Regions from separate parts of the Gordonia sp. B8661-1 genome, predicted to be linked through region 2. Evidence: predicted binding sites of a transcription regulator. Region 2 holds the regulator's gene; the other holds the start of a gene.

Region 1 (14,858 bases), on a different contig from region 2:
CCCACGACGCGACGAACGCGACGGTGATCGCGAGGGCGATCAGCATCATCATTCCCGGTGCGCGGGAACGGAATTCGGATACCGCGCCGGTCAGGAACGGCTTGCCGCCCCAGACGTACATGACGGTACCGAGGATCGGCGAGATCCACGCCACCCAGCCGGCGTCGGGCAGTGAGTAGCCGATGAGGTCGGCGAACATGGGGCTGGCCACGACGGTGGGCACGGCCAGCACCGCCATCACGAAGAACAGTCTCCGGAACATCGCAACATGGTCGCCGTGCCCTCCGGAGTGACCCTCGTGGCCGCCATGCCCCTCGTGACCATCACCGTGTCCGCCGTGCTCGCGATGCGGGTCAGCCGTGCCGTGATGTTCGTGGGCCGTCCGTGGGCTCGATGCGCCATCGGCCATATTCGTCTCGTCCATGCCCTCCGTTTTATACCCTAGGGGGGTATAGGTCAAGGCCCGATCGGCGGCGCGAATGTTCCCATTCGCACGCACTATTGGTGATCGGAGCGACGTTCAGGCGAGGAAGTCGGCGACCATCCGCGGCCACGCGTGGAGTTCCCCCGGGGTCGCGGCCACCGAGAGCCGGGCGTCGGGCAGCGCGGCCGCCAGGTGCTCGCCGCTGCTCACCGGATGTGTGCCGTCGCCGGTCCAGCTCAGCAGCAGTGTCGGGATGGTGAGAGCGGATAATTGTTCGGCCGGAGGCAGATCCGACACGGCCGAGCCACGCAGAACCGAGGCATAGGTGGTGGCGCGCACGGCAATCGGGGTGATGAACCTCCGCGCCTCCGCCAGCGCGGGCGAGGCCGGCACGTCCACGCTCAGACGTTCCAGCGCGGCCAACCCCTCGCGCTCCACCAACTCGGCGGACGAGATCCGGATCGGCGTCTGCGCGCGACGCGTCTCCCAGATCGTCGGCGCGGTGGTCAGGACGAGCTTGGAGAACCGATCCGGTTGTGCGAGAGCGGCATACAGGATCGTCGCGGTACCCATCGACGAACCGATGGCGGCCACGGTTTCATCGGGTGCGACGACGTCGAGTAGCGCGAGCAGATCCTTCCCCAACTCCGGCCACGTGTACTCCTCGGGGGTTCGCCCACCGGTCGAATGCCCGTGCCCCCGTGCGTCATAGCGCACCAGACGGTGGCCGGAACTGATGGCGCGCCAGTCGAACTGACCCGCAGACTCCTGGCCGTAGGCGCTCGAGCTCATGCCGTGCGCCCAGATCACCGTCGAACCGCGACCGGTCTGATTCCACGCCAGCCGGGCGCCACGGATGTCCGCGTAGCGGAATGCGGGGGTCACCTGACGTCTACAGCGTCGCCGTGTCGATGACGAAGCGATAGCGTACGTCGCTGCCGATGACCCGCTCGTAGGCCTCGTTGATCTGATCCGCGGCGATCACCTCGATCTCGGCGCCGATGCCATGTGCCGCACAGAAATCCAGCATCTCCTGCGTCTCCCGGATACCACCGATCTTGGAGCCCGCGAAGCTGCGCCGGTTCTGCACCAGCGAGAACGGCGGCACCTCGATGGGATGCTCCGGCAGGCCGAGTTCGACGAGCGTGCCGCCGATCGCGAGCATGCCCAGGTAATCGCTCATGTCGAGGTTGGCCGACACGGTATTGAGGATGAGATCGAATTCGTTGCGCAGCACCTCGAAGGTCTCCGGGTCGCTGGTCGCGAAGTAACGGTCGGCGCCCAGTCGCAGACCGTCCTCCATCTTCTTGAGCGATTGCGACAGCACCGTCACCTCGGCGCCCATCGCGTGGGCGATCTTCACCCCGACATGCCCCAGCCCGCCGAGACCGACCACCGCCACCTTCTTACCCGGCCCCGCATCCCAGTGCCGCAGTGGCGAATACAGCGTGATGCCCGCGCAGAGCAGGGGCGCCGCGACATCGAGGCCGATGCCGTCCGGAATCCGGCACACATAGTTCTCGTCGACCACGATCGCCGTGCTGTAGCCGCCGTAGGTCGGCTCGCCGTCGCGACCGACGGAGTTGTAGGTGCCCGTCATGCCGCGCTCGCAGTACTGCTCCTCCCCTTGCAGACACGCATCGCATTCGCGACAGGAGTCGACGAAGCAACCGACGCCGACGCGATCACCGACCGCATACCGCGTGACATCACTGCCGACGGCGCTGACGGTGCCGGCGATCTCGTGCCCCGGGACGACCGGATAGCGCGTCGCACCCCATTCACCGCGTGCGGTGTGGATGTCGGAATGACAGATCCCGGCGTAGGCGATGTCGATGAGCACGTCATGGGGTCCGGGATCGCGACGCTCGATGGTCGTCGGCGCAAGCGGCGTATCACTCGCGGCGGCACTGTAGGCATTCACGGTGGTCGGCACGCCTCCATTCTGCCGCGCACCGAACAGTCCTCGCATATCGGCCACCGACCGCACTTGGAATCTACATGTGCGCATATGCGCACTCATATATTACGCTGCTGCCGTGTCCTCGTTGATCCGGAACCCGACCTTCCGGCGGCTGTACACGGCGCAGGTGGTGGCGCTCACCGGCACCGGCCTGCTGACCGTGGCACTCGCCCTGCTCGCCTACGACCTGGCCGGCGACCACGCCGGTCAGGTTCTCGGTACCGCGCTGGCGATCAAGATGGTCGCGTACGTGGTGATGGCGCCGGTGATGCGTGCCACCGTCGCGCGATGCTCACCGGTCGCGGTGCTCGTCTCCGCGGACGCGGTGCGGATGCTGATGGCGCTCGCACTCCCCTGGGTCGACGACGTCTGGCTCGTGTACCTCCTGGTCTTCGCACTGCAGTCGGCATCGGCGACCTTCACACCGACGGTCACCGCGACGATCCCCGCGGTACTGCCGGATCAGGACGACTACACGCGCGCGCAGTCGGCCTACCGGATCGCCTATCAACTCGAGTCGGTGGCCAGTCCGATGATCGCGGCGGCCCTGCTCACGGTCATGGCGCCGTCGATGCTGTTCGTCGGCACCGCACTGGGGTTCGCGGTGTCCGCGATCCTCGTCCTGGCCTCCGGCCTGAGACGCGATCATCTGCCCTCGGTGCCGGACCTCGGTTTCCGCCGACGGGTGACGCAGGGCATGCGGATCATGGTGTCCCACCGGGTGTTCCAGGGGGTTCTGGTGGCCAACGGGGCAACCGCAGCTGCCACCGCGCTCGTCGTGGTGTCGTCGGTGACCTATGTACGCGGCACTCTCGGATTGGGCGACACCGCACTCGCCATCGCGTATGCGGCATTCGGCGCGGGCGCGATCCTGGCCGCTGTCGCCCTACCCGCCGTGCTCCGACGGCGCCGGAGCGAGGCCACGATCGTGACCGGTGCGGCCATCTGCACCGCCGGACTGGCGGCCACCGGTGTGGTGCTGATCGTCGGTGCGAATCTGACCGGTCTGCTACTGGTCTGGGTCGTCCTGGGCATCGGCACGGCGTGTATCGACACCGCCACCCCGCGCCTCCTCCGTGATCACGCCGAACCCACCCGGCGCGACGCGGTGTTCAGCGCCCAGTTCTCGCTGTCACACGCCGCGTTCCTGATCACCTATCCGCTGGCCGGCTGGGCGGCCGATCTCATCGGGACCGCGGCCACCCCACTGCTGCTCGCCGTCGTCGCGGGCTCCTGTGGTTACGCGGCACACCGGATCTGGCGTACGGCCTGGCCTACGATGGTGGACACGCGAACGTGGCAAGCCCCCCGGACAGCCGACGACCGGGAACGGGCCCACGAGAGGTAACGGGAGGACGCGCGATGAACCAGCGCCGCGCGTCCGAACCGGCAACCGAGTCGGTACTCCCGCATTCGGCACGGTCGCCGAAGCCCAGCCTCCACCATGCCGTCGAGGCCGACCCCGAGTTGTTCGCGGCGGCGACCTCGGTATTCGCGATGCTCGCCGACCCGACCCGGCTGCACCTGGTGTGGCGCCTGACCGGCGGCGAGGCCGATGTCACCAAACTCACCGAGTCGACCGGGGCCTCGCGCACCGCGGTCAGCCAGCATCTCGCCAAGCTGCGTCTCACCGGGCTCGTCGACACCCGACGCGAGGGTCGTCGCATGATCTACCGCCTGCGCGACGGGCACCTCATCCGGCTCGTCGAAGAAGCCCTCAATCACGCCGATCACCGGGTCACCGGCGAACCCGCACACGACTGATCGCCGGCCACAAGCGGCCCGAACGGGCCTTGATGCGGTCGCCCGCGTTGTTAAGCTGGCCACCGGTGACCACACAACAGCCTGCTGACCGGGGCGCCGCCGACACTGCCGCGCCCGACAATCTGCCCGAGGTCTCGCCGCTGGCCGAGATCGGACGCCTGGGCTCCGCGGCCACGCACGCCGCCGTCGGTGTCGGACGATTCCTGCTGCACACGGCAACCGACGCGCTGTCCGGCCGGCCGCCCGGCATGCGGCGCATCGCCCGGGAGGTGCGCACCACCTTCGAACACCTGGGCCCGGCGTACGTGAAGCTCGGTCAGCTCATCGCGTCGAGCCCCGGCGTATTCGGCGAGACGCTGTCCACCGAGTTCGAGTCGCTCCTCGACCGGGTACCTCCCGCCGACCCCGCCGTCGTGCGCACGCTGTTCGTCGAAGAATTCGGTGCGCCACCCGAAGAGATCTTCGCGAGCTTCGACACGACACCGATCGCGTCCGCATCGATCGCGCAGGTACACACCGCGACACTGCACACCGGCGAGGACGTGGTGGTCAAGATCCAGCGGCCGGGCATCGCCGACCGCCTCGCACCGGATGTAGCCCTTCTCGAGCGTGTGGCCGGGCTCCTCGAACTGTCCGAGCACGGACGGATGCTCAGCCCACGGCATGTGGTCGACGACTTCGCCGACGGACTGTCCGCCGAACTCGACTTCCGCACCGAGGCGGCCGCCATGCGTGAGTGGTACGCCTGCCTGCAGCCCGGCCCGTTCGGCAGCCGTGTACGCGTACCCACCGTGTACGACGAGTTCACCACCGCGCGCGTGCTGACGATGGAGCGCATCGACGCCATCCGGATCGACGACGTCGCGGCCGTCCGCGCCGCCGGACACGACGGCGTCGCACTGTGCCGCAACCTTCTGCTCTCCCTGCTCGAATCGGCCTTCCACGGCGGCCTCTTCCACGGTGACCTGCACGCCGGGAACGTCCTCGTCGACGAGGAGGGCACCCTGGTCCTCCTCGATTTCGGTATCGTCGGTCGCTTCACGAAGCGCACCAAGCGCATCCTGCGGCAGCTCGTCGTCGACCTCATCGTGCGCGGCGACTACGAGGCCGCGGGCCGCGCCATCTTCCTTCTCGGCGCCGTCCACAAGCCGTCGTCGACAACCCAGGGCGCAGCGGACATCAAGAAGGTGACGATGCCGTTGTCCACCACGGATCTCGGCTCGGTGTCCTACGCCGACCTCGGTAGGCAACTCGCCGCGGTGGCCAAGGCCCACGACGCGCGTCTGCCCCGTGAGCTGGTCCTCGTCGGGAAACAACTGCTGTACGTCGAGAAGTACACCAAGCTGCTGGCACCTCGATGGAAAGCCATGTCCGACAAAGAGATCTACTCCTACATGGCCGGCATCTACGCGGAGGCCGAACGCGACCGCAAGGCCGCGCGGCCACAATCCGGCTGACGACGTGCACGGCGGCAAGTACCGCGCCGCTACTGTTGTCCCTGTTACGTCCGAATTCAGGAGTGGAAAATGAGACGACTCTGGCCGGCGATCACGGCGTTCCTCGCCGCCGCCTGCATCACAGCCGCCATCGCCGTGCCGTTGTTCCTGGTGCCACAGCTACGCGTGGTTCCGCTCGACCTCGACATCACCTCGGTGGCGACCACGGTGCCGACCGAGGAGCAGGGCACCGGCGACCGCTTCCCGGCCAAGGTCTTCGACCGATGCTCGGTCAGTGAACCGCGCGCACGAGTCCTCGACGGTCACCTCACGCAGCAGCGCCGCTCGGTGATCGTCGACCCGTCGGATCGTCGCCAGGCCACCCTGCAGTCGGGACAGACCGTGCGGATCGATCGTCTCCGGGACGCCGACGGCAAAGAGACCGAGCCCACACTGCTGCCCGCCAACGACGAGCGCAAGTGCACCGACGGCCTGCTCACCGCGACCGTCGACCGCGTCTCGGTGAACCGCAAGACGTCGGTGCCCAACGGCACCGTGAGCTCGCTGCAGCTCGAGGCCGCGCCCGAGGGCGTCAACGTGAGCGATGTGTCGGTCCCCCTGCCCAACCGCAAGGGTTTCCAGTACAAGTTCGGCTTCGACGTGAAGAAGCGCTCCTACCTGTACTTCGACGCCAACACTCGTCAGGACGTGCCGGCCAAGTTCGTCGACGAGAAGAAGATCGACGGGGTGACCGTCTACCACTTCGTCAGCGACGTCCCCGAAGTCGACCTGTCGGGCCTGCCGAACGCGCAGAACGAGGCCGCACTCGGCACCATGCTGACCATGCCCGCGAAGTGGTGGGGTATCAGCGGTCGCGGCGTGAAGCCGAATGACAAGGTCACCATGCACCGCTACGCGTCGGCCGTCCGCCACGTGTACGTCGAACCGAAGACCGGCACCATCGTCTCCGGCATGGAAGATCAGCACCAGTACTTCAAGTCGCCGGACCAGAGCCAGGACTCGCCTGCCCCGGTGCGCGACTTCCGCATGGATGCCATGAAGGCCCGCTTCCAGTGGTCCGACGAGACCGTCAAGAACCAGGCATCCAAGGCCGAGCACTACATGGGATTGCTGCGCCTGGGCAACTTCTGGCTGCCGCTGATCCTCGGGATCGTCGGAGTGCTGTTCGCACTGCTGACAGCTCTGCTGTTGTGGCTCGGACGGCGCCGCCGCGACGATGACACCGGCCGGGTTCGTGACCGGGAGGACCGTGACCGGGAGGACATCGACGCGCCGACCACGCGCCGCACCACCGCGGACGATTCGCCGTGGCAGGAGCCGGGCGCCGCGACGGCCGCCGGACGCACCGACTCACCCACCCAGAGGCTCGGGGACGGACCGTCGGGGCGCTCCGCCGATCCGTGGGATCGTCCGACCGAGCAGATCCCGATCGTCGATCCGAACAAGGGCAACAAACCGCCCGAGTAGACCGGCACACGCTCCACGACGCAGGCCCCACCGCTCCGGTGGGGCCTGCGTCGTTGTGTGTCAAAGCCGTTTGACTGCCGAACCACACGCGTTGCACCATGCAGTCATGTCGAAGTTTCGGACGGCCCGCGGGCGTGAGGAGGTTGTCGGCGTGATCGCCGGCATCGCTTGATCACCCCGCCCCGCCGGTGCGTGTGCCTCAGTGAGGTCCGCACCGGATGCGCCGTACCCACATTCTTCGACCGAAAGTGTCTTCACCCATGCATGCCCTCACGGATTCCGACATCCGCTCATCGTTCGTCAACGCATCCGTCCGCGAACGCAAAGCTCTCACTCTGCCAACGAATTTCGACGATCTCGACTGGGACCGGCTCGACTTCCTCGGCTGGCGCGACCCGAAGCTACCGCAGGTCGCCTATCTCGTGATCCCCGTCGACGACCGCAACGTCGGCATCATGCTGCGCCTCGGCGGCAAGAAGCCACGCAACCGGCAGCTGTGCTCCTTCTGCGAGGACGTGCAATTGCCCCACGAGGTGGTCTTCTACAGCGCGCGCCGGGCGGGCTCGGCCGGCCGCAACGGCAACACGATCGGCACTTTGCTGTGCGGCGAATTCCAGTGCAACGCCAACGTGCGTGCCATGCCGTCGAAGATCATGGCGGGCGGACACCCGGAGGAGGTCCGTGCACAACGCATGGAGAACCTCCGCACGCGGGTCACCGCCTTCGCACGCCGGTTCGCGGCGGCCTGACCGGACCGCCCGGCAGCGAAGGTCAGACTCGTGAGCCCGGGGAGACGCGGGCGCCGATCGGCACCCGCGCTCCCTTGGTGATCAGCGCGTCCATTCCCACCAGGGTGATGCGATCGGTCGGCACCGGGCGCTGTCGCGGACGGCCACCGACGCGTGCGCCCGGACCGATACGCACCCGCTCGTCGACGATCGACCACGACACCTCCGCCCCACGCCGGACGACGGTGTCGGCGAAGATGACCGAATCGGTCACGGTGGCACCGGGTTCGACGATCACACCCGGCCCCAGCACGCTTCGCCGTACCGTCCCGGAGACGCGGGCGCCGCTGCTGACGAGCGAATCGGCGACGGTGGCACCCTCGTCGATCCGGGCGGCGCCGCGCTGCGGTTGCCGCGTCAGCACCGGCCGTTCCGGCCGGAAGAAGTCGACGTGGCCTTCGATGAGGTCGCGGTGCGCCTGCAGATAGGTTTCAGGCCGTCCGGCATCGATCCAGTACCCCGGCAGTGCGTGCGCATAGGTTTTGCCGCGCTTGACGAACCACGGCAGCAGATGGTCGCCGAAGTCGCCGAGGCCGGTGTCGGAGTCGTCGTCGGAGTCGTCGACGGTCGCGTCGTAGAGGTCCTCGAGCGCCTCCACCAGAACCTTCGGGTCGTAGACGAAGATCTCGGCGGCGACGACCTTGGTGGTCGCGCGGTCGGGTTTGTAGGCGAAATCCGTCACGCGACCGTCCCGGCGAGCCGTCACCGTCGCATGTGCGGTGGCCTCGGTCAGCGAACTGGTGGTCGTCACGATGGTGCACTCGGCGTTGTTCTCCCGGTGTGTGGCGAGTGCGTCCTCGAGGTCGAACTCGTACACATGGTCGGCGCTCATCACGATGACGGCCTCGGGATCGCGGTCGGCGATCCGATGCCGGATCCGGTACAGCAGGTCGGCGTTGCCGGTGGCGAATCCGTCCTCGGTGGCATCGCTCTCGGACTCCTCCGGCAGCACCATCCGCAGGCCGCCGGTCGTCCGGTCGAGATCCCACGGCCGCCCGCCCGCCACCTGCTGCAGCAGCGAATCCGCCTCGAACTGGACGGCGAGCCACACCTCGTCGATGCCGCTGTGGTGCAGATTCGACAACGGAAAGTCGATCAGCTGGTAATTGCCCGCGAACGGCAGTGCCGGTTTCGCACGGCGGTCGGTGAGCACCTCCATACGCGAACCACGTCCACCCGCCTGCACGATTGCCACGACATCACTTCTCGCCATCGGTTCCTCTCCGATATTCGTCCCGACCCGTGTCTCCGGACCCCACCGTGTCCGAGTTGTCCCCTTCGGCCACCCTAGATCGGGAATCGCCTCGCGTGGTGTGTTCACGTCCGTCAACGGGCCGGTACCTACCGGAGCCTGCGTATCCGGACGCTCGTGATTGACTCGTCGGTGCGTGCGGGGGCGGCAAGCGACGACGACGGATCGGGAGGTGGCCCCAGGTGGCGATCGTGTTCGTGGCGGTGATCTGTGCCCTGCTGGCCTTCTGGTTCCACCGCCGGGTCGTCCGGGCGACCGGGATGCCCAGGCCGTGGTCGATCATCGTGGACGTCGCGCTCGTCATCCTGGGTGTGACGACGGTGATCGGCATGTCGACGGGTGATGACCTCGATCCCCGGTGGGCCCGCCCCATCGCCTTCGTGGGCCTCACCTGGCTGAGCGCATTCCTGTACTTCGGCCTCGGGCTGCTGCTCCTCGGACTGATATCGATGATCGTGCGTCTGGTGCTGCGATTCCGCGCCGGTGATCACGCGGATCCCCGACGGCACTGGGCCTTTCGTGGTGCAACCGCCGTCGTGGTCGTCGCGTCGGTGGCGACCGTCGCCTACGGGGTCGTCGAGGCATCGGGGCCGAGAGTCACCTTTGTCCCGGTCGCACTGGACCGCCTGCCGCGTGAATTCAACGGCGTACGAGTCGCACTCGTCTCCGACCTCCACATCGGTCCCGCGCGCGGCGCCGGCTTCACGCGGAAGGTCGTCGACCTGGTCAATGCCCAGCACCCCGATCTGATCGTCCTCGCCGGGGACCTCACGGACGGCACCGTCGATCTCGTCGCCGACGATCTCGCACCGATCGCCGATCTCACCGCACCCCTGGGAGTGTTCGGGACGAGCGGCAACCACGAGTTCTACGCCGACGACGGCGGACACTGGCTTGACACCTGGGACCGACTGGGCGTCAAGACATTACGAAACGAACGAGTCGAACTCACCCGCGGTGGAGCGGTGATCGATCTGGCCGGTATCCACGACTTCAGCGCGCCCGCACCGTACGAGCCCGACCTCGGCGCCGCCCTGCGGGGACGCGATACCGACCGCTTTGTGTTGCTCTCCGCACACGAACCGCGACAGGCCGAGGAGGCGTCGCGGATGGGCGTCGACCTGCAACTGTCCGGCCACACCCACGGCGGACAGATGTGGCCGATCCGCTATCTCGTTCCCCTGCAACAACCTTCGGTGGACGGACTCGACCGCATCGGCGGCACGCGGCTCTACACCACTCGTGGTGCGGGCTCCTGGGGGCCGCCGGTGCGCGTCGGCGCCCCTCCGGAGATCACGATTCTCGAACTGCGCCGGCAGCCCTGACAGTCGGCTGACTATGAACGACGTGACGTGAGGCCTACGAGAGGGAAGTCATGGCGCAATGGGATCCGGACACGGAGGGAGTAGTCGAGTTTCCCGACGGTACGCGTGTGCGTGGACGCGGGATGGCCCGCGGTGGCCCTGCGACGAGCGAGCTTCCTGATTTCGGGGTGTATCTGTTGACCAAGCCGCCGAACGTCCCCTGGGATCATCGGTGGGTTCGGTGGCCCGATTTCTGGTTGCCGCGGTCCTCCGATGAGGCGGTGACTGCGCTTCAGCAGGCCTTTTCACGCGCGGCACACGACCGAGTCGAGGTGGCGTGTGCCGGCGGCACAGGGCGCACCGGCACAGCGTTGGCGTTGATGGCGGCCATGGCGGGCGTACCCGCCGGCGATGCCGTTGGATGGGCCCGAGAGCACTATCGAACGGGTGCGGTCGAGACGCCGTGGCAGCGTCGGTGGGTGTCGCGCTACGCGGCTTCTGGCACGTAGACCTCGCCGAAAAGCGGGCCCACCCGAGCTGCTGCAACCACCGTGGAGAAGCAACAGCTCCCTTGACAATCGAACATGTGTTCGATATTGTGGTGGTAGTCGCAGGTCATGGCATCGGGGGGTGAACCATATGACCGCATCGGTCGAACTATCGTCATCGCTGACGGACATGTACGCGCAGCTGGAATCGTTGGTCGATGGCATCGTTGCCGCGTCGTCGCAGTCGTGTTCGGAAGCCGAGCTTGTCGAGTTGGCCGAAACGCATGAACGGTTGTATCGGCGGATGGCCTTCGCGGGGCATCGGCGGGTGATGGATGTGGCCGATCGTGACGCCCACCGATCAGCAGGCTGTCGTTCGATGCAGGACTTCATGTTTACGCGCCTACGCATCACCGATGTCCGCCGTCGCATGGATGCGATGAGCGCACTGATGCCCACCTACACCTTGCAGGGCGAGGTGAAAGAGCCCGAATGCCCCGACACCGCAGCCGCATTGGCCGAAGGCGCCATCAACCCCGATCACGTCGGCGCGGTGCTGGACGTGATGAAGAAGCTACCGGCGGCGGTGTCGGTCGAGGACCGGCAAGCTGCCGAGGCGACACTTGCTGAATATGCACGAGAGTTGACGCCCAAGAGCATTCGGCAGGTCGGTGCACGGATTCTCGCGCACTTGGATCCCGACGGATCGTTGACCGACGACCGTGATCGGAAACGTCGGCGCCGGTTGTCGGTGCTCGACCCGGACTCGCAGCAGATGTCGAAAATCTATGGCTATCTGGACCCTGAAACCCGAGCGATGCTCGATGTGGTGATGGCCGCGTGGGCCGCGCCGGGCATGAACAATCCCGACGACGAGCAGTCGCCGGTGGGGCATGTCGACGAGGCTGATCCGGAGCAGGTGAAGGAAGCGGCACAACGGGATTCACGCAGCGAGGCCGAACGCCAGCACGACGCGTTCAAAGCCCTACTGCGCTGCGCGTTGGATGGTGGTGTCCTCGGCAAGAGCCATCGGGGACTACCACCACATCTGATCATCAAGATCACCGAATCCGAACTGCGGGAGCGGGCGGGTCTGGGCCACACCACCACCGGCGCCGATCTGCCCATCGGTGATGTGATCAAGCTGGCGGCCGACGCCCAGATGTATCTCGCGGTGTTCGCCGACCACACCAACGAGCCGTTGTATCTCGGTCGAGCCAAACGTCTCGCGAATCAGGCCCAGAGGTTCATGAGTTTCGTGCAGTACGGCGGCTGTTCGGTACCGGGTTGTCCGCGACCGTTCTCGCACACCGAAATGCATCACGCCGAACAGGATTGGACCGACGGCGGACGCACCGACGCCAACGCGATGGCGCCGGCCTGCCCGCCGCACAACCGACTCGTGGGCCCGAAGACCGGACAGTTATCGACGATCAAGATCCGCACCGGGCCCGACCGAGGACGCTACGGCTGGAGATGCAACACCAGCACGGGAGTCCCGCCCGACAGGCCGCGAACCAACCACATCCACCTCGTCGACGAACTCGTCGAACGGCGAAAACCACCACCCGACCCACCGACCGTCATCGGCCTGGACGAGCAACGGCGACAACGCATCCTCGCCGCCGGCTGGGACATCCAGCGCCTCGTGTGCGAATGACGCGGCCGACCATCGACACACAGAAAAGCACCGCGGCCGGTGACCCTGTCAGGTCACCGGCCGCGGTGGTTGTTCAGAGGGCGATCAGAAGAACGCCGGGCGGAAGGTCGTGGCCCACGACTGCTTGAAGTCGCCGGACCAGTAGTCCCACCAGTGCACGCCGTCGGGCTTGACGTTGGTCGTCAGCTTGATGCCCGGAACCAGCGCGGCGCGGCCGATGTACAGCTGGCTCGACACCGAAGCGGCGACCTCGAGCGGCACCATCTGGGCGAACTTGGTCGGGTTGAAGTTACCGCTGCTCGGGTTCACCGAGGAGTCGTACTTGCTGCCCAGGCCGGTGCCCGAGGACACGTACACGTGCTTGCCCGCGAGGTTGCCCGCGCTCAGGAACGGGTCATTCTGGAACCACTGACCGGCCGGGTAGAAGCCCCACATGTTGGTCGGGTTGCCGCCCATCTCGGCGACCGAGGCCTGGATGCCCTGGGTGAATCCCGGCATCGTGACGGTCGGGTAACCGCTGTACGAGGCGACGGCCTTGTAGAAGCCGGGGTGGCGCGACGCGAGGTTCAGCGCCGAGGTGCCCGACATCGACAGACCGGCGATGCCGTTGCGACGGTTGTCGCTGTTGTGCTTGCGCTTCATGTACGCCGGCAGCTCGCGGGTCAGGAAGGTCTCCCACTTGTTGACGCCGAGCTTCGGGTCGCGCTGCTCCCAGTCGGTGTAGAAGCTGCCGCCGCCACCGAACGGAATCGCCACGTTGGTGCCCTTGCCGACCATGAAGCGGTCGACGTCGGTGTTCTGCAGCCAGCCGCTGGTGTTGTTCGGTGCGCGCAGACCGTCGAGCAGGTACAGCGTCGGCTTGGGGCCGCCACCGCCCGCGGAGACGATACGAACCGGGATGTTGCGGTGCATGGAAGCGGAGTACACGTACTCCGTGTTTCCGGCCGCCTGCGCGGTGGGCTGGGCGACCATGGTCATCGATGACGCGGCCACGAGGGCAGCAACACCGGCGACGAGGCGCTTACGGGCGCGTGTCAGCATTCACTTAATCCTTATCGATGTCGACCATGAGTGCAGGTCGATGGGCACTGTCACGGGATTCTATGGCGCTTGGGCCCGGGCGATCCCCGTCGTGAGGCAGTGTAACGGCTCTATAACATCCCGGCAAAGGCAACGCAGACGCCCCTGACCGGCGGAAATAGGCTCCTATATTCCGGCGCGTCGCGCTTACCTGCATAAACGATGCGCCAGGCGAAGTAGTGGGATTCGATAATTCACACAGCTGTGGCATGCCGCTATCACCACGTTATGGAATTGCGTAGGCGATGGTGATCCTGATCACGGATGGGTCCCGGTGCGGCCGCGGCAACCGGCAATTCGGGCGGTCGTACACTCGCTGCGTGCTGTCCCAGGCCGGCCGCGCACCCGGCGACGACCCTCGGGTCGTCCCCGTGGCCGCCACGCTCTACGTCCTGTTCACCGGGTTCGGCGCCGACCGAACCCCCGCACCGATCGCGACGACGTGACCACCTCAACCGACTCATCCGACACGCAATCACCCGCATCCGACGGCACCCGCACCTTCCGTCACGGTCTGGTGGTCGGCAGGTTCTATCCGCCGCATCACGGCCACGATCATCTGATCCGCACCGCGGTCCGGTCCTGCGATCGGGTGACGGTCGAGGTCATCGGTTCGACGGCGGAGTCCATCGACGTGACCTCACGGGCGGAGTGGCTGCACGAGACGCACCCGACGGTCCGGATCGCGGCCGCCGTGGACGAGAATCCCATCGCCCCCGATTCGCCGGAGGCGTGGGACGTCCGGACGCGGATCGTCGAGACGCTGCTGGACGAGCCCGTCGATGCCGTGTTCTCCGGCGACGGCCACGACGCCGAACTGGCACGACGCCTCGACGCGGAATGGGTGCACGTCGATCCGGACCGCGTCGCCAACCCGATCACCGGCACAGCGGTCCGCGACGACCTTGTCGGCTGGTGGTCACACCTCTCGCCGCCCGTCCGGTCCGGCCTGATCCAGCGCGTCGTCGTCCTCGGTGCGGAATCGACGGGCACCACCACGCTCACCGAAGAACTCGCCGAGTTGTACGCGACCAACTGGGTGCCCGACTACGGCCGGGACTACGGCGAGATTCGCGAGGAGAACCCGCTGGGCATCTGGCGCTCCGAGGAGTTCGACGTCATCGTCGAACGGCAGCTCGGCCTGGAGGAGGTGGCCGCCCGCCGCTCCCCCACCCCGGTTCTGTTCTGTGACACCGACGTCCTGTCCACGG
Region 2 (14,858 bases):
CAGCCGGATCGGGCACCGCATCCGTGACGAGGACGTCGACGCGGTCGAGCCCGGCGAAGGACGACAGTTCCTCACGATCCACCTTCGACGAATCCGCCAGTACGACAACACGTTCGGCTGCACGGACGATGGCGCTCTTGACGGCTGCCTCCTCAGGATCGGGGGTGGACAGTCCGTGTCCCGAACTGATGCCGTTGGTACCGACGAAAGCCGTCGTGACGCGGAGCCGGCGCAGTGCGTCGACGGTGTCGGTGCCGACCATCGCCTGCGTGATGCCTCGGACGCGGCCGCCGATCACATGGAGGCTGATCGTCGGGTGCACGGCGAGAACGGCCGCGATCGGAATGGCGTGCGTCATGACGTTCAGATGACGGTCCCGAGGGATCTCGAGCGCGGCCTGGTAGGTGGTGGTGCCGGCATCGATGAGCAATGACCCGCCGTCGGACGGCAGGAACCGCATCGCCGCCCGGCCGATGGCGGCCTTCGCGATCGGGTTCTCCACCGTGCGCTCGTCGACACCGAGTTCACCGATTGACGGAGTGGTGCCCGAGCGCACCGCACCGCCGTGTACGCGTTCGAGATGTCCGCCTCGCTCGAGGACCGCGAGATCGCGGCGAACCGTTTCGCTGGTGACCGCGAAGGCGTCGGCCAATCCGGACACCGACACCCGGCCGTGGGTGCGGACCTGATCGGCGATCGCCTGCTGCCGCTCCTCGGCGTACATGGGCGCCTCCTCGGGGTCGGGGACCGGCATAGTGGACTCAAACCGTGTGTTCGTGTGGGTTTGAATGTTGATACCTCTGTGTTTACGCCTGTCTATGTGGATTCGTCAAGGATTATCTGTAAGCTGGATCACGATTGGTCGTATCTCGGAGGACGGCGCGGACGCGGAGGCGCGTGTGCAGGTCACCGGGGCGGGAACGGGTCGGGAGATAGGGTGTGCTGTGGCTGCGAAGCATGTGCTGAACGGGACTCCGGTCGTCGGCGGGAAGGCCTACGGGCCTGCGGTCCGGCCGGGGGTCCGCCCGACCTATGACCCCGAGGGTGCACCGGAGGTCGCCGAGGATCAGCGGGACGCGGAGGCGGAGCGGTTCACGAGCGCCGCCGCAACGGTGGCCTCCCGGCTGCGTGACCGTGCCAGCAGCACCACGGGTGCGGCGAGCGAGGTTCTCGCGGCCACCGCCGGACTTGCCGAGGATCGGGGCTGGGTGGGTGCCGCGACGGCCCTGATCGCGAAGGGCACGCCGGCGCCCGCCGCGGCAGCCGCCGCCACCGAACAGTTCGCCGCCATGTTCACCAAGCTCGGCGGGCTGATGGCCGAACGCGTCACCGACCTCAACGACGTCCGTGACCGAGTGATCGCCGAGCTGCTCGGTGAGCCCGAACCCGGTGTGCCCGAACCGGATCAGGCGTCGGTGCTGCTCGCTGACGACCTCGCGCCCGCCGATACCGCCGGATTGGATCCGGCGGTCATCATCGCGTTGGTCACCCGGCTCGGCGGACCGACCAGCCACACCGCCATCATCGCGCGGCAGCTCGGCATCCCCTGTGTGGTGGCCGTGGCCGGGCTGTCCGAGATCCCCGCGGGAACACCGGTTCTCGTCGACGGCACCGAGGGCACGGTGGAGACCGGCGTCGATCCGGCGACCGCCGCGGAGGCGATCGAGGAGAGCCGCCGGAACGCCGAGAAGATCGCCGCGTGGTCGGGGCCCGGACGCACCGCCGACGGCCATGAGGTGGCGATCCTCGCGAACGTCGCCGACGGCAAGTCCGCGCGTGCGGCGACCGACCGTCCGGTCGAGGGGATCGGGCTGTTCCGTACCGAGCTGGCCTTCCTCGACCGTGCGGAGGCGCCGACGGTGGACGAGCAGGCGTCGCTGTACCGCGAGGTGATCGACGCCTTCGACGGTCGCAAGGTCATCATCCGCACGCTGGACGCGGGTTCGGACAAACCCCTCAAATTCGTGGATCAGCCTCGTGAGGAGAACCCGGCGCTGGGTGTCCGCGGCGACCGGATCGCGCTGGCGCACCCCGAGATACGCGCCACCCAGCTCGATGCCATCAAGGCCGCTGCCGAGGGTGCCGCGTCGGCGCCGTGGGTGATGGCCCCGATGATCGCGACACCGGCCGAGGCCGCGGCGTTCGCGACCGAGGTCCGCGCCCGGGGACTGGTACCCGGCGTGATGATCGAGATTCCGTCGGCCGCGATCATGGCGCAGCAGATTCTCGCGGAGGTGGACTTCGTGTCGATCGGCACCAACGATCTGACGCAGTACACGATGGCGGCCGATCGGATGTCCGCGGACATGGCCACTCTGACCGATCCGTGGCAGCCCGCGGTGCTCCGGCTTGTGGCGGAAGTGGCGCAGGCCGGAAGCGCTGCCGGCAAACGCGTCGGTGTCTGCGGCGAGGCGGCCGCCGATCCCGTCCTGGGCTGCGTGCTGGTCGGTCTCGGTGTGTCGTCGCTGTCCGCGGCCCCCACCGCGGCCGCCGCCGTGGGGGCGAGGCTCGCCGAGGTCACCCTCGATCAGTGCCGAGCGGCCGCGACGGCGGCGCTCCCGGCGGCGTCGGCCGCCGAGGCCCGCGCCGCCGCGCGAGACGCTCTGGGCTGAAAGGGTCTGTCAGATCCGGCGCATCACGGTGACGACCTTGCCGAGTACGGCAGCGTCATCACCGGGGATCGGGTCGAACAGAGGGTTGTGCGGCATCAGCCACACGTGACCGTCCTTGCGCTTGAACGTCTTGACCGTCGCCTCGCCGTCGATCATCGCCGCGACGATGTCGCCGTTGTCGGCGACGCTCTGCTGACGGACGACGACCCAGTCGCCGTCGCAGATCGCCGCGTCGATCATCGATTCGCCGACGACCTTCAACAGGAAGAGTGACCCCTCGCCGACGAGTTCACGGGGGAGTGGGAACACGTCCTCGACGGCTTCCTCGGCCAGGATCGGGCCGCCCGCGGCGATCCGGCCGAGCACCGGCACGAACGTCGGGGTGGGCAGCTCGGCTCCGGTGGACGAATCATCGGGCGGCGTGGTGTCGCCGTCCTGGATGTTCACCGCGCGTGGCCGGTTGTGGTCGCGTTTGAGCAGCCCCTTGCGCTCCAGGGTGCGGAGCTGGTGTGCCACCGAGGACGTGGAGGTGAGCCCGACCGCGTCGCCGATCTCGCGGATGCTCGGTGGGTAACCGCGCTCGCGAACCGACTTGCGGATGTAGTCGAGCACCCCGCGCTGGCGGGGGGTCAGCGCGGCCTCGGCGGCCTCCGGGTCGGCGATCGGGGCGTCCGGGCTCGTGTCGGAATCGCGTCCTCCGCGACTCCGGCCGCCGGTTTTGTCGGTCATCGTGTTCAGTCCCTTCTCGGACGATTCTGCAGGTCTGACGGGTCTGGAAAGTCGGTCTGCGCAGGTGATCGGGGTCGTCCCCGAGCTCCCGGTGTGCCCGAGAGTAGCCGAACGAACGACCGTCTTCAAACATTTGTTCGACGTGTTGCGGGACTTTGTCGGTGCCGCGTGCTACAAATCGAACATAGGTTCCATCGACCAGATGTTCGATAAGACGTTTGTTCGACCGGACATCATCGACCCGAGCACAGGAGAGCACGATGAGCACCGCAACGCTGATGAGCCCCGCAGCCCCGTCCGGCGCACGACGCGTCCCGGCGTCGCCGGTACGGACGGCCGAGTTCGAGATCCCGGCACCCGCCTCGCGGACGCGGCGCGCCCCGTCGACCTTCGTGCCCGCGGGGCCCTCGGTCCGTCCGCGCGGCAGCGCTCGTACCGAGGCCCGGCGTCCGGACGACCGCCGCCCGGTCGGCGCATCGCCCGCCGTGGCGCGGCGTCCGGCGGGCACGCGCTGCGCCGCACCGGCGGTCGATCGGCGCGTCGTCGCACGCCGTCGTGCCGCCGCGGTGGCCGTGCTGGTCGGCGTGGGCCTGGCTCTCATGGTGTGGGTCGTGGGCATCGTCGGCTCGAACTATGCGGCCTCGGTGGCCCCGGCTCCGGCCGGCACCGAGGTGGTGCATGTGCGGCAAGGGGATTCGCTGAGTTCGATCGCCGACCGGGTGGCGCCGGACATGCCCCGCCAGACCGTCATCGAGGAGATCATGGCGCGCAACGACCTGTCGTCCTCCGGTCTGCGTGTCGGACAGGCGCTGGTGACTCCCGCATACCACTGAACGGAGACCACTGAGGACGGAGCGGAACCGATAGGACGGTAGTCTCGTGACAGAGGGCCCAGCCGGAAACCGGCACGGCGCACCGTCGATTCGCTGCGCCGGCGTGTCCCGAGATGTGCGTGAGGACGACATGCGCTGTCCGTTTTGCAAGAACGACGACACGAAGGTCGTTGATTCGCGAGTCACCGATGAAGGTCAGGCCATCCGCCGGCGTCGGGCATGCGCGCAATGCGGCCGGCGCTTCTCCACCGTGGAGAGCGCCGTGTTGTCGGTGGTCAAGCGCAACGGCGTGACCGAGCCGTTCAGCCGGGAAAAGGTCATGCGAGGCGTGCGTCGTGCCTGCCAGGGTCGGGACGTCGAAGAGGGCGCACTCGCCCTGCTCGCCCAGCAGGTGGAGGACACCGTCCGGGCGTCGGGATCGGCCGAGATCCCGAGCAACGAGGTCGGATTGGCGATCCTCGGGCCTCTCCGTGATCTCGACAAGGTCGCGTATCTGCGATTCGCGTCGGTGTACCGCTCGTTCGAGTCGGTCGAAGACTTTCAGCGCGAGATCGACGACCTCCAGACGGAGTCGGCTCCGGCCGGCGACTCCGTCCACTGAGGCGGGCGCGGCGGTCCGCCGCGATTCCGTCAGCGAAACTGCTCGAGGGCACGTAGGGCGCGCTTCTCCGAGATCGGATACGCGGTGCCCAGACGCTGCGCGAAGAGGCCGACGCGAAGTTCCTCCACCAACCACTGCGCGAAGTCGTTGAACGCGTCGCGACGTGCCGCGGGGAGCTGTGCAAGGCGCTGATTCCAGTACGCGATGACCCGGTCGACGGCATCGAGGCCGGCCCGATCCCGGGCGGGGGCGAGTGGCAGATCGTCGAGGCGTGACGTCGCGGCGTCGAGGTAGCGCGGCAGTCGCTCCAGATGTGTGCGTGCGGTGTCGCGTACGAAACCGTCGAAGATCAGGTGATCGAGCTGCTCGGCCACATCATCGGCGGCCACGGTGCCGGTCTGTTCCTCGATGGCGGCACGGACCGGCGACACGCGCCGCAGGGCGTCGATCGCGGCGGTGAAGTAGGCCGGCGCGGCATCCGACACCTCGTCGCGCACCGAATCGGTCAGCGCGCGAAATGATTCCGGAGATCGCACGCCGGACAGGTCGCGGCCCGCGAGGGCGTCACGAATGGCGCGGCGGGTGCAATCGGCGACGAGATCGTCGACGCTGCCATAGGGGCTCTGGCTCAGCGCGAGACGTCCGGCGGGGTCCAGGGTGGACACGATCTTCTTCGGCAGCACGGGCAGAGCGCGATCGAGCAGGACCACGATCGCGTCGGCGATACGCCGGTCCCGGTCGGCGGCCGATGTGGCCTCCGCGAGACTCACGGCGGGGGCGCCACCGGGACCCGGGACGACATCGAGCGTGGGATAGCGGGTGACCTGTTGCCCGGCGACCGTCAGTCGACGCTCGGCGGGCAGTGTGCCGATGCCGTCGGCGGTCCAGGAGGTGTGGACCGAACGAGTCCGCTCGCCGGTGGCCGGGGCATCGGTGAAACGTGCGCGGAGCTCGGTCAGCGACGATGCGCTGGCGATGATCTGTCCGTCCGTGTCGGCGACGGCGAAGGTCATCGTCAGATGCGGCGGCACTTTGTCGATATCGAAGTCCTTGGGGGACACCGTCATCGTGGTGATCGCCGACAGTTCACGTGCCAGACCTGTGGTGAGCGGTTCGGCCCGCGGTGTGAGGCGCGACAACGCCAGATCGGCGAATCGCTGTGCGGGGGCCATTGACTTGCGCAGCGATTTCGGCAGTGACCGGATCAGTTCGGTGGCGAGTTCGGAACGCAGGCCGGGGACCGACCAGTCGAAGCCAGCGGGACGGACGTGATCGACGAGGGGGCGCGGGATCACCACGGTGACACCGTCGTCGGGGGCGCCCGGTTCGAATCGGTAGCGCAGCTCGAGCCGTGTGTCGCCCTGCTGCCAGACGCCGGGGAAGTCGGTGTCCGCGACGCTGATGTCCGCTGCGACGTCCTCGGGCGTCAGGTCGAGCAGGTGGGGTTGCGTGCGTCGAGTCTTCTTCCACCATGTGTCGAAATGGCGTGCGGAGGTGACGTCGGCGCCGACCCGTTCGTCGTAGAAGTCGAAGAGCTGGTCCTCGGTGATCACCACGTCGCGGCGTCTGGCCCGGTGTTCGACCTCCCCGGCGGCCTCGAGCAGTTCCCGATTGTGTTCGAAGAAGGCATGATTGGTCCGCCAGTCGCCTTCGACCAGTGCGTGCCGGATGAACATGTCGCGTGCGGTGACCGGATCGATCGAGCCGAACGGCACGCGACGCTGCGCGACCAGCGTGACTCCGTAGAGGGTCACCCGCTCGTAGGCCATCGCCGAGCCACGTTTGCCCGACCAGTGCGGTTCACTGTACTGACGCCGTACCAGATCGCCCGCCAGTTTCTCGACCCACAGCGGATCGACGGCCGCCACCGTATGGGCGAACAACCGTGCGGTCTCGATGATCTCGGCGGCCATGATGAATGCCGGGGGCTTCTTGGCCAGTGCCGATCCCGGGAAGATCGCGAGCGTGGTGTTGCGGGCACCGGTGTACTCGCGGCTGTCACCGTTGCGCACCGCGATATTGGACAGCAGACCGGACAGTATCGATCGGTGGATCGCGTCGGCGTCGCGCTCGGTCTCGGTGACCGGCCAGTCGAGGTCGGTGACGATCCGGGTGAGCTGGCGGTGGAGCTCCTGCCACTCCCGGATGCGCAGGAAATGCAGGAATTCCTTCTCGCATTGACGCCGGAAACGGTTGCCGGACAATGTTGCTCGCTGCTCTGCGAGATAGTCCCAGAGTTCGAGGTAGGAGAGGAATTCCGATCCCGGAACGGCGAACCGGCGATGGGCCGCATCGGCCGCCTCGCGATGCTCGGCCGGTCGTTCGCGGACATCGGGCACCGACAACGCGGCCGCGATCACCAGCACGTGATCGAGGCAGCCGAGTTCGCGGGACGCGATGAGCATCCGGGCGAGACGGGGATCGACGGGCAGGCGCGCCATGTCTCGGCCGACGGGCGTGAGGACGGGTTCATGGTCGTCGCGGGCGGATGGCCGGATCGCGCCGAGCTCGGTCAGCACAGCCATACCGTCGCGGATCGCGCGCGCGTCCGGTGGCTGCACGAACGGGAATTCCGCGATGTCGCCGAGTTTGAGCGACGCCATCTGCAGGATGACCGCCGCCAGGTTGGTGCGCAGGATTTCCGGATCGGTGAACGCGGGCCGCTGCTCGAAATCGTCCTCGCTGTAGAGACGGATGCAGATGCCCGGCGCCACACGACCGCATCGGCCGGCCCGCTGCCGGGCGCTCGCCTGCGAGATCGGTTCGATCGGCAGGCGGTTCACCTTGGTACGGGTCGAGTACCGCGAGATGCGGGCGGTGCCGGTGTCGATGACGTACCGGATGCCCGGGACGGTCAGCGAGGTCTCGGCGACATTGGTGGCCAGCACGATGCGGCGGCCGTTGGACGGCGAGAACACCCGCTGCTGGTCGGCGATGGACAGCCGCGCGTACAGCGGCACGATCTCGGCCCCTTGTGCCACATGCCGTTTGAGCGCGTCGGCCGTCTCGCGGATATCGCGTTCGGTGGGCAGGAAGACCAGGATGTCGCCGGTGGCGCGATTGGCCCACAGTTCGGAGATCGCACGTTCGATGCCCTGGATCTGATCGAGATCGCGATGGTCGGAGCCGGCATCCGGATCGTCGAGAGGCCGATAGCGGATCTCCACGGGGTACGTCCGTCCGGAAACCTCGAGGATGGGTACCTGGGCGTCGGCGCCCGGGTCTCCGGTCGCGAAGTGCCGGGCGAATCTGCCGGGTTCGATGGTTGCCGAGGTGATGATGAGTTTCAGGTCCGGTCGCCGGGGGAGCAGCCGTTTCAGATAGCCGAGCAGGAAGTCGATGTTGAGACTGCGCTCATGTGCCTCGTCGATGATGAGGGTGTCGTACTGGCGGAGCAGCGGATCGGTGGCGATCTCACGCAGCAGGATGCCGTCGGTCATCACCTTCACCAGGGTGTCGGCACCCGATCGATCGGTGAAGCGCACCGAATACCCGATCGCCTGGCCGAGTTGGGTGCCCGTCTCGTCGGCGACGCGGCGCGCGACCGAACTCGCCGCGATGCGGCGTGGCTGGGTGTGACCGATGGCGCCTCGGATGCCACGCCCCAATTCGAGAAGGATCTTCGGGAGTTGGGTGGTCTTGCCGGAACCGGTCTCCCCGGCCACCACGACGACCTGGTGGTCGCGGATGGCGTCCGCGATCTCCTCGCGGGCCGCCGACACCGGTAGCTCCGGCGGATACTCGATGACCGGGACCGCCGCGCGCCGCGCGGTGAGGCGGGCTTCCGCGGCGTCGACATCGGCCACGAGTTTCGACCACGCGCGGTCGGATTCGCCGGTGTCCGACGACTTCCGGTCCCGGGTCTCCCGCAACCGATCGAGCCTGCGCCGGAGGCGATGCTCATCGGCGATGGACACATCGGAGAGCCGGTCGATGACTGCTCTGCGGTCCTCTGCGGTCGGGGCGGGCATGATGAGTCCAGGATATGGGGTGGCCGCCACCGGATTGTTCGGGGGCGGAGCGGGGTCGTTCGGCAGACGAAACGGAGGACCGGCATGATGGGGCGTATGGCAGGTTCACTCTGGCACGGTTTCGCCGACATGGGTTCAGTTACGTCCAACGGTCCGTTCGTGGTCGCACGAGGATCGGGCGCGCACATCTGGGACACCGAAGGCCGCGAATATCTCGACGCGACCGCGGGTCTCTGGTTCACCAACATCGGGCACGGCCGCACCGAGGTGGCGCAGGCCGTGGCCGACCAGTTGGGCACGCTGGCCCACTTCTCCAACTTCGGGGACTTCACCTCGGACATCACGATCGAGCTCGCCGACCGGCTCGCGTCGTTGGCGCCGGTACCCGGTTCGAAGATCTTCTTCACCTCCGGTGGCAGCGACTCGATCGACACCGCGGCCAAGCTCGCCCGCCGCTACTGGCACGAGGTGGGCAAGCCCGAGAAGACCATCATGATCAAGCGCACCAAGGCGTATCACGGGATGCACGTCGCCGGGACGTCGCTGGCGGGGATCCCGGTCAACCGCGAGGGTTACGGCGAGCTCATGGTCGACACCGAGACCGTCGAGTGGGACGACGCCAAGAGCCTCCTCGGCCTGATCGAGCGGATCGGCGCGGATCGTATCGCCGCATTCTTCTGCGAGCCCATCATCGGCGCAGGCGGCGTGTACCCGCCGCCCGAGGGGTACCTGGCCGAGGTGCGGCAGATCTGCCGTGATCATGACGTGCTGTTCGTCGCCGACGAGGTGGTGACCGGATTCGGGCGCATCGGTGGTGACTCGTGGTTCGCGTCGACCCGCTTCGATCTGCAGCCTGATCTGATGACCACGGCGAAGGGCCTCACCTCCGGCTACGTGCCGATGGGCGCGGTGTTCGTCGCCCCGCAGATTGCCGAACCCTTCTGGGGCGGCGGCGTCTGGTGGCGCCACGGCTACACCTATGGCGGTCACGCCGGTGCGGCCGCGGCCGCGATGGCGAACCTCGACATCATCGAGTCCGAGAATCTGCTCGCCTCGGCCACCCGCCTGGAAGGCGAACTCGCCGAGGCGTTGTCGCCCCTCGCCGAACTCGACGCGGTGGAGGAGGTGCGGACCGGCCTGGGTGCCGTCACCGGTATCCAGCTGGCCGATCCGGCCAAGGCATTGCCGATGGTCGGCATCATGCGGGAGCACGGGGTCAGCGGTCGCGCGGCCGGACAGGGTGCGCTGCAGATCTCGCCGGCCTTCGTGATGACGACCGACGAGGTCGGTGAGCTGGCCGACCGTCTGCGTGCCGCTCTGCTGAGCTGAGTGAAAGCGCACGTCCTCTGACAAGGATTCTGCCCCCGTCACGTCCCGGATCGCGGGAGTGACGGGGGCAGAAATCTGTTGCGGTGTCTCGATACCGGTCAGGCCGGTGCGAGCACCTCGGTCGTGGCGATCGCCTGGCCGACGCCCGCGATGATCGATGCGACCTTGAGTGCCTCGAAGATGGCCTCGCGCTCGACACCGGCTTCGCGCAGGACGTTTTCGTGTGCGCCGACGCAGTGCTCACAGCCGTTGATGGCGGAGACCGCGAACGACCACAGCTCGAACAGTGCCTTGTCCACGCCCGGATTGCCGATGATGTTCATCCGCAGCCCCGGACGCAGGTCGTCGTACTTGCCGTCGAGGAATCCGCGACCACGGTAGAACACGTTGTTCATACCCATGATCGACGCCGCACCGAGGGCGGCGTTATAGGCCTCGGCCGACAGGGTGTCGGCGGCCTCGTCGGAGATCTCGGTGAGCACCTTGGCATTTCGCGTCGCGGCGGCGCTCGCCAGGAGGGTGCCCCAGAGCTGTTCCTCGTTCAGCGCCGTCGTGCGGCTGATCGTGCCCAGGTTGAGCTTGAGGTCCTTCGCGTATTCGGGAAGGGCTTCTTTCAGATTGTCGATGCTCATGGGATACCTCAGACGCTCGCGGTGAGGAGTTCACCGGCGTCGATGGTCGGATCACCCTTGCGCCAGTTGCATGCGCACAGCTCGTCGGATTGCAGTGCGTCGAGGACACGCAGGACCTCGCCGACGTTGCGGCCCACGGAGCCCGCGGTGACCGAGACGAACTGGATCTCGTTGTTCGGATCGACGATGAAGGTGGCGCGGTCGGCCACTCCGTCGGCGTTCAGAACGCCTGCGGCCGAAGCGAGTTCACGCTTGAGGTCGGAGAGCATGGGGAAGGGGAGGGTCTTGAGGTCCTCATGCTGTGCGCGCCACTGGAAGTGGACGAACTCGTTGTCGACGGAGGCGCCGAGCACCTGCGCGTCACGGTCGGCGAACTCGTCGTTCAGCTTGCCGAAAGCGGCGATCTCCGTCGGGCACACGAAGGTGAAGTCCTTGGGCCAGAAGAAGATAATGCGCCACTTGCCGGGGTGGTCGTCGCTGGTGATGGTGGTGAAGTAGTCGTCGGGCTGCTTCGCGTCGACCTTGCTCAGATCACCGCCGATCACCGCGGTGAGGTTGTAGGCCGGGAACTGGTCGCCGATGGTCAGCAGAGCCATGATGTGCGTCGCTCCTTCAGATTTCGTGAATGGTTGTCGCGCCGCGGGTGTCGCGGTAGGCGAACTGTCTTCCATCATGCCGAAGATTCAGTGAAAGCGAAACGTGATGATAGGCACTATATTGATAGGTATGTCCAATCGAAGTAATCAGCCGTCGCTGCCCGCACTGAGGGCCTTCGTGGCGATCGCACACCGTCGCCATTTCGGTTCTGCCGCAGAAGATCTCGGAATCAGTCAACCATCGCTGTCGCAGGCTCTGTCCGGCTTGGAGGCTGCTGTCGGCTGCCAGCTGGTGGAGCGATCGACACGGCGTGTCTTCTTGACTTCCGAAGGTGAGGCATTGCTGCCCCGCGCCATCGCGGTGGTGGACGCCGTCGACGAGTTGCTCGCAGAGGCCCGCGGCAACACCGATCCGCTGTCCGGCACGATCCGGTTCGGACTCATTCCGACGGTGGCGCCCTACATTCTGCCGACATTGCTGCGCGGCCTGCCGGAGCGCCTGCCCGACCTGCACCTGCAGGTCGTCGAGGATCAGACCACGCGGCTCATCCGTCTGCTCCGCGAGGGGTCGCTGGACGTCGCGGTGATGGCGTTGCCCAGCGGGGAGCGGGGCCTCGTCGAAGTGCCCATGTATGCCGAGGATTTCGTGTTGGCCCTGCCCGGCGATCATCCGCTGGCCGGCCGGCGCCGGGTTCAGCCGGATGCCCTGCAGGATCTGCCGCTGCTGCTCCTCGACGAAGGGCATTGTCTGCGGGATCAGGCGCTGGAGGTGTGCCGGCTGGCGGGCGCGCAGCCGCAGATCGGGCGTACCCGTGCCGCGTCGCTGGCGACGGCCGTCCAGTGCGTCGAGGGCGGGCTTGGGGTGACCCTCATCCCGCGTACCGCGGTGACCGTCGAGACCGGCGGCGGATCGCTGGGGCTCGCCGAGTTCGCGACGCCGCGGCCCGGCAGGCGGATCGGCCTGGTCTTCCGTGAGTCGACCCGGCGCACCGAGGCCTATCGCACGCTGGCCGCCACCATCGCCGAACTGGTGGCCGCGAGCGGCGACGTCCGCGTCGAGAAGGTGGCCTGACGGGCGCGACGGTCCCGATACAGAACATCGCCGGCCGGATCATCGGCCGGCGATGTTCTCGAACAGTGGTGCTTGTGAGCGAGTCAGTTCTTGGGTTCGAGCACGAAGACCGGGATGACGCGATCGGTCTTCGTCTGATAATCGGCGTAATCGGGGAATGCCGCGACCGCGCGATCCCACCAGGCGGCGCGCTCGTCGCCGGACACCTCGCGGGCGACATAGTCGCCGACATGCGTGCCGTCGCGAACCTCGACATTCGGATCGGCCTTGAGGTTGTAGTACCAGACCGGGTTCTTCGGTGCGCCGCCCAGAGAGGCGACCGCGGCGTAATCGCCGTCGTGCTCGACCCGCATCAGCGGGGTCTTGCGCAGCTTGCCCGACCGGCGGCCGACCGAGGTCAGCAGGATGACGGGCATGTCGCGCATCGATGTGCCCTCGGTGCCGCCCGAGGCCTCGATCTTTTCCGCCTGATCGGCCGACCAGTCGGAACTTCCGCGTGCATATTCTCCGGTAAGTGGCATGTGAGGTGTAACACCACGTGGTGTCCGGGCTATTCCGGTACCGCCAGCGTGAGTTGTTCCCACTCGTCGAGGAGACTCGAGTCGACCTCACGGACCATGGCGCCCACCTTCTCGGTGATGGCGTCGATCTCGGGTGTGTGTACCGCGTGGGGCAGCCCCTGTCGCAGCACGCGATAGCAGTCGGAGAGGTACCTCAGCACCACGCCCTCGCTGCGGGCGAGACCGTAGACCGAGATCAGTTCGGTGAAGGTCATCGCCTTCTCGAGCATGTCCCGGAGCACCGATTTCGGCGACGGTGGGAACGAGGACACCCACGGATGTCCGCGGCGGTACACGCCGAAGGCGTACTCGATCTCCTCGGCGAGCGGTCGGGGCCAGGTGATCTCCTCGAGGCGCGCCATGCGCTCCTCGTACTCCACGCCGTCGGCCTTCATGTCCGCGATGGCGGCGTCGCGAGCGATCTTGCGCTGCGCGAACAGCAGAGGGCGCGGATCGTCGAGGGTGGATTCGAGCACCGACACCACATCGAGGGCATACGTCGGGGACTCCGGATCGAGAATCTCGAAGGCCGCCAGCGCGAATGCCGAGAGCGGGTTGGTCAATGCGAAATTCTCCGGCATGTCCACCGACAGCGCGACGTTCTTCCCGTCGGCGTCGGGCTCGTCGAGTTGTTCGACGATGCCGGACTCCCGCAATCCGCGGTAGAGCTCGATGGTGTGCCGGATATGGCGCAGCTGCCGGTTGCGCGGCTCGTGGCTCTCCTCGAGGAGATGACGCACGGCGGCGAAGCAATCACCCGGCCGCGCAATGACTTCCATCAGGATGGCGGTGGTCATCCGGAAATGCGAACGCAGTGGCTCGTCGGGCGCGTCGACCAGTTGACGGAAGGTCTGCTCGCCCCAGGAGACGAATCCCTCGGGAGGCCGTTTCCGGACGATCTTCCGCAGCTTCTTCGGATCGTCGCCGGCCTTGGCCACCGCCCGGGCGTTCTCGACGTCGTGGTCGGGAGCCTGCGCGACGACGTAACCGATGGTGTCGAAGCCCGCGCGGCCGGCACGCCCGGCGATCTGATGGAATTCGCGGGCCCGCAGGCGGCGGACGCGTACACCGTCGTACTTGCTGAGCCCGGCGAACAGCACCGTCCGGATCGGCACGTTGATGCCCACGCCCAGAGTGTCGGTACCGGCGACGACCTTCAGTAGTCCTTGTTGCGCAAGCCGTTCCACGAGCCTGCGGTAACGGGGCAGCATGCCCGCGTGGTGGACGCCGATGCCGGCCCGCAGCAGCTTCGACAGCGTTGCGCCGAAACCGGTCGCGAAGCGGAAGTCGCCGATGGCCTCGGCGATCGCGGCCTTTTCGGCCTTGTCGGTGATCTTCGCCGACAACAGGGCCTGCGCTCGCTCCACCGCCGACGCCTGCGTGAAGTGGACCACGTAGATCGGGGCGCGGCCGGCGGCGATCAGTTCCTCGATCGTCTCGTGGACCGGGGTCATCGCATACGAGTAGTCCAGCGGCACCGGTCGTTCCGCACCGGTGACGGCGACGGTCTCGCGCCCGGTGCGCCGGTGGAGGTCGTCGACGAAGAAGGACACGTCGCCGAGGGTCGCGGACATCAGCAGGAACTGTGTGTGGGGGAGTTCGATGAGCGGCACCTGCCACGCCCAGCCGCGATCGGGTTCACCGTAGTAGTGGAATTCGTCGGCGACGAGCACACCGATGTCGCTGTCCGGACCGTCCCGAAGGGCGAGGTTGGCGACGATCTCGGCGGTCGCGCAGATGATCGGCGCATCGGCGTTGACCGCCGCGTCGCCGGTCAGCAGGCCGACGGACTCGGCACCGAAGATGTCGCACAGGTCGAAGAACTTCTCGCTGACCAAAGCCTTGATCGGCGCCGTGTAGTAGGCGCGGACACCGCGGCACCGGGCGAAGTAGATCGCACCGGCGGCGACCAGGGACTTTCCC

The links. The regulator LexA, encoded in region 2, represses DNA repair genes until DNA is damaged. The targets are predictions, from matches to a motif close to CGAACANNTGTTCG.
Region 1: a site for LexA is predicted at 10,999-11,012, ahead of AC4JJG_RS12790 (HNH endonuclease signature motif containing protein). Genes of this name have one in related genera too.

The regions. Positions count from the first base shown of each region.
Region 1 covers NZ_JCAHRL010000005.1:208,210-223,067, reverse strand. The annotation lists gene AC4JJG_RS12845 (heavy metal translocating P-type ATPase) at 1-424, opposite strand, end outside; gene AC4JJG_RS12840 (alpha/beta fold hydrolase) at 521-1,309, opposite strand; gene AC4JJG_RS12835 (NAD(P)-dependent alcohol dehydrogenase) at 1,317-2,360, opposite strand; gene AC4JJG_RS12830 (MFS transporter) at 2,464-3,735, shown strand; gene AC4JJG_RS12825 (ArsR/SmtB family transcription factor) at 3,750-4,151, shown strand; gene AC4JJG_RS12820 (ABC1 kinase family protein) at 4,274-5,608, shown strand; gene pgfA (cell envelope lipid trafficking protein PgfA) at 5,678-7,075, shown strand; gene AC4JJG_RS12810 (FBP domain-containing protein) at 7,336-7,824, shown strand; gene AC4JJG_RS12805 (glucose-1-phosphate adenylyltransferase family protein) at 7,847-9,058, opposite strand; gene AC4JJG_RS12800 (metallophosphoesterase) at 9,298-10,440, shown strand; gene AC4JJG_RS12795 (protein-tyrosine phosphatase family protein) at 10,491-10,928, shown strand; gene AC4JJG_RS12790 (HNH endonuclease signature motif containing protein) at 11,059-12,567, shown strand; gene AC4JJG_RS12785 (alpha/beta hydrolase) at 12,652-13,608, opposite strand; gene AC4JJG_RS12780 (hypothetical protein) at 13,968-14,093, shown strand; gene AC4JJG_RS12775 (AAA family ATPase) at 14,090-14,858, shown strand, end outside.
Region 2 covers NZ_JCAHRL010000003.1:304,808-319,665, forward strand. The annotation lists gene AC4JJG_RS08870 (DeoR/GlpR family DNA-binding transcription regulator) at 1-724, opposite strand, end outside; gene ptsP (phosphoenolpyruvate--protein phosphotransferase) at 945-2,612, shown strand; gene lexA (transcriptional repressor LexA) at 2,622-3,341, opposite strand; gene AC4JJG_RS08885 (LysM peptidoglycan-binding domain-containing protein) at 3,602-4,174, shown strand; gene nrdR (transcriptional regulator NrdR) at 4,305-4,775, shown strand; gene hrpA (ATP-dependent RNA helicase HrpA) at 4,805-8,746, opposite strand; gene AC4JJG_RS08900 (aminotransferase family protein) at 8,843-10,075, shown strand; gene AC4JJG_RS08905 (alkyl hydroperoxide reductase) at 10,174-10,707, opposite strand; gene AC4JJG_RS08910 (peroxiredoxin) at 10,716-11,303, opposite strand; gene AC4JJG_RS08915 (hydrogen peroxide-inducible genes activator) at 11,434-12,375, shown strand; gene AC4JJG_RS08920 (nitroreductase family deazaflavin-dependent oxidoreductase) at 12,459-12,896, opposite strand; gene AC4JJG_RS08925 (DEAD/DEAH box helicase) at 12,926-14,858, opposite strand, start outside.